One region of the Arthrobacter sp. TE12232 genome, then DNA from elsewhere that is predicted to be linked to it. Evidence: riboswitches for the same ligand, from Rfam matches in the RefSeq annotation. Region 1 holds a riboswitch; the other holds the start of a gene.

Evidence for each region. Region 1 has a riboswitch for S-adenosylmethionine ahead of ACVWZ7_RS17660 (aminotransferase class V-fold PLP-dependent enzyme). Riboswitches for the same ligand answer to the same signal wherever they lie in the genome.
Region 2: it holds a riboswitch for S-adenosylmethionine, as region 1 does, so the genes downstream of both, metX (homoserine O-acetyltransferase MetX) here and ACVWZ7_RS17660 (aminotransferase class V-fold PLP-dependent enzyme) in region 1, are expected to answer to the same signal.

Annotation. Positions count from the first base shown of each region.
Region 1 covers NZ_JBSSFK010000001.1:3,948,586-3,952,520, forward strand. The annotation lists gene ACVWZ7_RS17655 (class I SAM-dependent methyltransferase) at 1-220, opposite strand, end outside; gene ACVWZ7_RS17660 (aminotransferase class V-fold PLP-dependent enzyme) at 381-1,811, opposite strand; SAM riboswitch class IV at 1,846-1,959, opposite strand; gene hisN (histidinol-phosphatase) at 2,132-2,944, opposite strand; gene rsgA (ribosome small subunit-dependent GTPase A) at 3,021-3,935, opposite strand, start outside.
Region 2 covers NZ_JBSSFK010000001.1:1,100,316-1,104,250, reverse strand. The annotation lists gene ACVWZ7_RS04940 (bifunctional o-acetylhomoserine/o-acetylserine sulfhydrylase) at 1-1,188, shown strand, start outside; SAM riboswitch class IV at 1,304-1,419, shown strand; gene metX (homoserine O-acetyltransferase MetX) at 1,431-2,606, shown strand; gene ACVWZ7_RS04930 (MFS transporter) at 2,776-3,935, shown strand, end outside.

The sequences.
Region 1 (3,935 bases):
GTCCCCGTGCGGCAAGGAGGGCGGTGAACTTGCCGGTGCCGGCGCCAATGTCCGCGGCGTCCTTGGCCCCCGCCGGGATCAGCCAGTCGGCCGATTCCTGCGGATAGCCCGGGCGGACGCGGTCGTAGTGCTCTCCGCCGTCCTGGAAGCTCTGTCCGAGTTCCTGGCGCCGTTGACTGTGCAGCTTGGGCCCGGCGTGCAGTTTGGGCCTGCCATGCATTTTGGGCACGCTGTGCAACGTGCGATCTCCTTCGGGGAAGGTCCTGCCGGTTCAGGTACCTTTCGAATTTACCGCACCGGCGCAGTGCCTGATCCCCAGCGCCTGATCCCCAGCGCCTGGTCAGTAGTGCCCAGTCAGCAGTGCCCAGTCCAAACAGTGCCTAGTCCAGGGTGCAGGGCGCGGCGCCGGCAGTGCCCGGCGTGTTCGGCGCCCAGTGCGGGTAGCTGCGGGTGTCATTGGCCGGCACCCAGCGGCCGGCATCCACCACGTAATCCCAGCCAAGCCCTGTTTGCCGCAGTTGCCGCAGGCCGGCCAGCAGGCGCTCGGCGTCCTCCAGTCGGGATCCCAGGCCAAAGCTGGCCCGCAGGGAGCCGGCGGGCAGGCCGAGCCGCTTGAGCAGCGGGTGGGCGCAGAAGCGGCCGTCGCGCAGGCCGATCCCGTGTTCGGCCGACAGGTAGGCGGCCACCAGCCCGGCGTCGTAGCCCTCCACGGAGAAGTTCACGACGCCGATGGTGCCTGCGCCCGGCTGACCGTCGGCAAGCGACGAGTCGGCAGACGACGAGTCGGCGAAGATCTGGTGTACGGTCACGCCCTCGATGCGCTGGAGGCCTTCGACCAGGAAGGACCGGATGGCGTCCTCGTGGGCGTACCACTGTGCCGGGTCCAGCTCTGCGATCACTTGGGTGGCGCGGGCCAGCGCGGCCGCGCCCAGGACGTTCGGCGAGCCGCCCTCGTGCCGGGCCGGTCCGGTGGTCCAGCTGACGGAGTCGAGCCGGGCGTCGCGGACGGCGCCGCCGCCAGCCAGGTGCGGGGTGCCGGCGTCGAGCCAGTCCGTGCGCCCCACCAGCACGCCCGTGCCGAACGGGGCGTAGAGCTTGTGACCCGAGAAGGCGAGGTAGTCGACGTCGTCGGCGGCGATATCGATCCGCCGGTGCGGCGCCAGCTGCGCTGCGTCGACGACGATCCTGGCGCCGTACTCGTGCGCCAGCGCGGCGAGGGCGCGGATCGGCAGGATCTCGCCGGTGACATTGGAGGCGCCGGTAACGGCCAGCAGGCTCACACCGCCGCGTGCGAGCTCGTCCCGCAAGCGGTCGATGGTGGCCGCGAGGGTGGGCGCGGCCACGACGCTGCGGTGCGGGACGTTCTGCCAGGGCAGGAGGTTCGCGTGGTGTTCGATGTCGAGGTAGATGACCTCGCCGGCGGGCCGGCCGTCCTGCAACGGCAGGCACCCGGCCAGCAGGTTCAGGGAATCGGTGGTGTTGCGGGTGAAGATGACGGAATCGTCCGGCCGGCCGCCCACGAAGTCCCGCACGATGTCCCGGGCGTTCTCGTAGACCGAGGTGCTGATCTGGGAGGCGTAGCCGGCGCCGCGGTGGACGCTGGCGTAGTACGGCAGGATTTCGTTCAGGTAGGCCGAGACAACGGACAGGGCCGGGGCGGAGGCGCCGTAATCGAGGTTGGCGTAGCGGGCGTGGCCGCCCTTGATCAGCGGGGACTGGATCTCGGCGCCCGTGACGGCGGCGAGCGGGCGTGCGGCGGCGGCAAACCGTGCGTCGACTTCGCGGGCGGCGGGGAAAATGGCAGTTGTCATGGGACCTCACTCGAACAGGACCCCACATCGTGGGAATCCGCGCTTGCCGGGTCCGTTCCGGACCGGCCAGGTCGTCACCCGGGGCACCCCACCGCGACTGGAGGGTTGCCGGCCAGCAAACCGGGGTTTAGCGCTGGCACTCGTGACCTGCATCGAGCGTAGGACATCGGTGCAGCCGGGGAAAAGGCGGCCTCCGAATGTGAAGCGTTTTGTTACGTGCGCGCTGCAATGCGCACGTCGGCCGAAGAAACGACGGTGGCGGCCCCGGAATGGGGGCCGCCGCCGTCGTTTGTTCGATTGTTGAGAAAGGTCGGACGATCCTAGAGGAGGTCGTCAAGTCCGGGGTTGAGCCGCTTGAGCACTTCTGAGTGGAGGATCGAGTTGGTGGCCAGGGCGTTGCCACCGAAGGGGCCGTCCTCGCCCTCGAGCGAGGTGAAGCGGCCGCCGGCTTCGGTGACGATCGGCACGAGGGCGGCCATGTCGTAGAGGTTCAGTTCGGGTTCGCAGGCGATATCCACCGCACCCTCGGCCACGAGGCAGTAGGACCAGAAATCACCATAGGCGCGGGTGCGCCACACTTCCTCGGTGAGGCCCAGGAACTCGTCCAGGTTTCCGCGTTCCTTCCAGCCGCCGAGGCTGGAGTAGGACAGCGACGCGTCCTCGAGCTTGGAAACGTTGGACACCTTCAGCCGGGTGGCGGAGGCCAGGGAGCGGCCGGTGTAGGCGCCCGCGCCCTTGGCCGCCCACCAGCGCTTGCCCAGGGCCGGCGCGCTGACGACGCCGACCACCGGTTCGCCCTCGTCAACGAGGGCGATCAGGGTGGCCCAGACCGGGACGCCGCGGACGAAGTTCTTGGTGCCGTCGATCGGGTCAATGATCCAGCGCCGGGAGCCGTGGCCCGAGCTGCCGAATTCCTCGCCCAGGACCGCGTCGCGCGGCCGGGAGCGGGAGAGCTGGCCGCGGATGGCCTCTTCGGCGGATTTGTCGGCGTCGGTGACCGGGGTGAGGTCGGGCTTCGTCTCGATCCGAAGGTCCAGCGCCTTGAAGCGGCTCATGGTCTGGGAATCGACGGAATCTGCCAGGACATGGGCAAGGCGCAGGTCATCGTTGTAGCTCGAATCGGTTTGGCTCATGGTTCCAAACTACCGTCTAAGCGGGCGGGCCGCCGGGAGGCCGCGGTGCTGCGCCGCGGGCCGGTGAGGGGCCGGATTAGGACACAGTGCCGAGTTCCTTGGTGTCCTGCGCTTCCATCCGCGGGTCTGTGCCCAGCAGCCGGCGCAGGGAGGCCAGCCTTGCCGGCCCGGAGGGACCCGCATGCCCGGCCGCAACCCATGCATCGACGCCGCAGTTGACGGCGGTGGAGTCGTGCTTGCAGCCGCGTTCGCAATCGTCCGTGCCCGGTTCCAGGTCCGGGAAGGACCTCAGGATCCGGTCCGGATCCACGTGGGCCAGCCCGAAGGACCGGATGCCGGGGGTGTCGATGATCCAGCTGCCGGCCGGGGCATCGTTGACTTTTAGCGCCAGCGCGGAGGAAGACGTATGGCGGCCGCGGCCGGTCACCGCGTTGACGCCTCCGGTGGCACGTTCGGCCCCGGTCAGTGCGTTGACCATGGTGGATTTGCCGACGCCGGAATGGCCCAGCATGACGGTGACCTTGCCGTCGAGGTAGCCGCGGAGCCGGGAGACGGCGTCCTTGTCGAGCCGGGCCGAAAGGCCGTCGTCGGAGCGGGCGTCGATGCCTGATGCGGCGGAGTCCGCCGTCTTGGAGATGATGACGGGGAAGTCGAGGTGCGTGTAATTGGACAACAGCTCGGCGGGATCCTTGACGTCGGCCTTGGTGACGAGCAGCAGCGGCTCAATGCCGGCGTCGTACGCGGCCACGAGCGCGCGGTCGATGAAACCGGTCCGGGGCTCGGGATTGGCCGCCGCCACCACCACCACGAGCTGGTCGGCGTTGGCCACAACGGCCCGTTCGATCGGGTCCGTGTCATCGGCACTGCGGCGCAGCAGCGTCTTGCGGTCCAGGATCTTCACCAGCCGGGCGAGGGTGTCAGGTTCACCGGTAACGTCCCCGACGAGGGAGACGAAGTCGCCGGCCACCACGGGATTGCGGCGCAGTTCCCG
Region 2 (3,935 bases), 2.8 Mb from region 1:
GCGAACCGCTTCGCCCTCGCTGAACTTGCCCCCATTTACACCCGGATCGGCAACCCCACGCAGGACGCGGTGGAACAGCGCGTGGCCAGCCTGGAAGGCGGCCTCGCCGCCCTGCTGCTCAGTTCCGGCCAGGCCGCCGAGACGTTCGCGATCCTCAACATCGCCGAGGCCGGGGACCACGTGGTCGCCAGCCCCAGTCTCTACGGCGGCACCTACAACCTGCTCGCGCACACGCTGAAGAAGTTCGGTATCTCCGTGACCTTCGTTGCGGACCCCGACAACCTGGACCAGTGGCGCGAGGCCGTCCGGCCCAACACGAAGCTGTTCTTCGGCGAAGTGGTCTCCAACCCCCGCCAGGACGTTCTGGACATCGAGGGCGTTTCCAAGGTGGCCCACGAGGCCGGCGTGCCCCTGATCGTCGACAACACCCTGTCCACCCCCTACCTCATCCGGCCGATCGAGTGGGGAGCGGACATCGTGGTCCATTCCGCCACCAAGTACCTCGGCGGCCACGGTGCCGCGATCGCCGGCGTGATCGTGGATTCGGGCAAGTTCGACTTCGGCAAGGACCCCGAGCGGTTCCCCGGCTTCAACACCCCGGACCCCACCTACAACGGACTGGTCTACGCCCGCGACCTCGGCGCCGGCGGCGCGCTCGGGGCCAACCTCTCCTACATCCTCAAGGCCCGGGTCCAGCTCCTGCGCGACCTCGGCTCCGCCGTGTCCCCGTTCAACGCATTCCTCATTGCCCAGGGCATCGAGACCCTTAGCCTGCGCGTTGAACGCCACGTGGCCAACGCCACCAAGGTGGCCGAATGGTTGGAGGCGCGGGACGACGTCGAATCCGTCGCCTACGCCGGGCTGCCATCCAGCCCCTGGTACGAGCGCGGGCGCAAGTACGGGCCCAAGGGGACCGGCGCCGTCGTCGCGTTCAACATCGCCGGGGGAGCGGAGGCCGGCAAACGCTTCGTTGATGCCCTCGAGCTGCACTCGCACGTCGCGAACATCGGCGACGTCCGCTCCCTCGTGATCCACCCGGCGTCGACCACCCACAGTCAGCTCTCGCCCGAGCAGCAGGCCGTGGCCGGCGTGAACCCCGGCCTGGTGCGGCTCTCGGTCGGACTGGAACACATTGACGACATCCTTGCGGACCTCGACGCCGGATTCCGCGCGGCCAAGAGCGCCTAGCTCCACCGGACAACCGGCGGCCGGCCTCCCACGGACGGGGAGTGCCGGCCGCCGGCTGTCACACGGAAGTCACAATCTTCGTCATTTCCGCACGCTGTTTCGTACACTCATAAAAGGTCATGAGTGCCAGCGACAGCCCCGGCTTGCTGGCCGGCAACCCTCCATTTGCGGCGGGGTGCCCCGGGTGAAGACCTGGCCTGCCGGTCAGCTGACGGCAGGCAAGCGCGAAGTTAGGTCCTCATATGACGATTGCCGTCACCCGCAGTGGTGAACCCGAAACCAAACCAACCCGGAACTCCGTTTCCGCAAGACCCGCCGCCCAAGCTGACCGGGTGCCGGACGGGACCGTCCGGTACCTCAGGATCGGTGACCTGCAGCTCGAATCCGGGGTCCAGCTGCCGGATGTGGTCCTCGGCTTTGAGACGTGGGGGACCCTGAATGCCGATGCCTCCAACGCCGTCCTCATTGAACATGCCCTGACCGGCGACACCCATGTGACCCGCGGTGCCAGCGAGGAGCCCGGCTGGTGGGAACAATTGGCCGGACCCGGGGCCCCCGTGGATACGGACAAGTACTTCGTCGTATCGATCAACATCCTGGGCGGCTGCTACGGCTCCACGGGACCCTCCACGCCGGCCCCCGACGGCCGCCCCTGGGGATCGAGGTTCCCGCTCGTGACTCTGCGGGACACGACCTCCGCCGAGGCGCGGCTGGCCGATGCCCTGGGCATCGACAGCTGGTACGCCGTGCTGGGCGGTTCGCTCGGCGGCGCGCGCGCCCTTGAGTGGGCCGTGACCTACCCCGCGCGGGTCCGGCGCTGCGCCGTGATTTCCGTCGGCGCCAGCAGCACCGCAGAACAGATTGCGTTCGCTCAGGCCCAGACCCTGGCCATCCGCCAGGACCCGAACTTCAACGGCGGGGACTACTACGGCGGCCCGGAACCCGAAGCGGGGCTCGCCCTCGCCCGCCGGATCGCGCACATCACCTACCGCTCCGCGGCCGAGCTCGACGACCGGTTCGGCCGCAACGCCCAGGAGTCCGAGGCGCCCCTGGAAGCCGGATCGCTGGCCGGGCGCGGACGCTATCAGGTCGAAAGCTACCTGGACCACCAGGGCAACAAACTGGTCCGGCGTTTTGATGCCAACAGCTACATCGCCATCACCGAGGCGCTCATGAGCCACGACGTCTGCCGCGGACGCGGAAGCCTCCGGGACTCCCTGGCCCCGGCCACGGCCGAGTTCCTGGTGGCGGCCGTGGACTCGGACCGCCTGTACTTCCCCGCCCAGTCCCGTGCACTGGCCGAGGCCCTGCCGGGGGGCCCCGAGCTGCACATCATCGAGGCGCCGATCGGCCACGACGGCTTCCTCACCGAAATCGGGCAGCTCAGCGGCCAGTTGCGGAGCAATTTCTTCGCCTAGCCGCCGCTCACGGCTGTGCATTTTTGCAGATGCTCTCTGCACTAATGGTCGTTGTGGCTCACGGCCCCGGGAACCATACTCGTTGGGAATAGCGCTGTGTGTGCTAATTCACACAACATCTCAGCCCAATGGTCCACGGGGTGTCGAAGGCGACACCGAAGGAGTTGTCATGAGCACGGAAAACGCTGCCGCGACGCGCGCAGGCGAGCCCGACGTCAAGACGTCCGGCCTGAAGAAGGTGGTGGCGGCCTCCATGGCCGGCACCGTGGTGGAATGGTACGAATTCTTCCTCTACGCATCCGCGGCCACGCTGGTCTTTGGCAAGGCCTTCTTCCCGAATTCGCAGACCGAACTGGACGGAATCCTCGCGGCGTTCCTCACGTACGCCGTCGGCTTCGTTGCCCGCCCGATCGGCGGGATCGTCTTCGGCCACTTCGGCGACAAGTTCGGCCGCAAGCAGCTGCTCCAGCTCAGCATCATCCTGGTGGGCGTGTCCACGTTCCTGATGGGCTGCCTGCCCACCTTCGCGCAGATCGGCTACTGGGCCCCGGCGCTGCTGGTCTTCCTTCGCTTCGCCCAGGGCTTCGCCGTCGGCGGGGAATGGGGCGGCGCCGTCCTGCTCGTCGCGGAGCACAGCCCCAGCAAGTCCCGCGGCTTCTGGGCCAGCTGGCCGCAGTCCGCTGTTCCGCTGGGCAACCTCTTCGCCACCGCGGTGCTGTTCATCCTGTCCTCCGTGCTGTCCTCGGCGGACTTCCTTGGCTGGGGCTGGCGGGTCGCCTTCTGGCTCTCCGCCGTGATCGTCCTCATCGGTTACTACATCCGCACCAAGGTCAGCGACGCCCCGATCTTCCTGGAAGCACGCAAGGAAGTTGAGGCAGGGCACAAGGGCTACGGCGTTGCCGAGGTCTTCCGCCGCTACCCCCGCGGCGTGTTCACCGCGATGGGCCTCCGCTTCGCGGAAAACATCCTGTACTACCTCGTGGTCACCTTCTCAATCACCTACCTCAAGACGGTGGTCCACGCCGACACCGCCCGGATCCTGCTGCTCCTGCTCGTGGCCCACTTCATCCACTTCTCCGTGGTGCCCATGGTCGGCCGGCTCTCGGACAGGGTGGGCCGCAAGCCCGTCTACATGGCCGGCGCCGTTCTGGGTGCGACCTGGGGCTTCTTCGCCTTCCCGATGATGGACACCGGAAACGATCTGATCATCCTCGCCGCGGTCATCATCGGCCTGCTCTTCCACGCCCTGATGTACGCCGGGCAGCCGGCCATCATGGCCGAGATGTTCCCGACCCGGATGCGGTACTCCGGGGTGTCCCTCGGTTACCA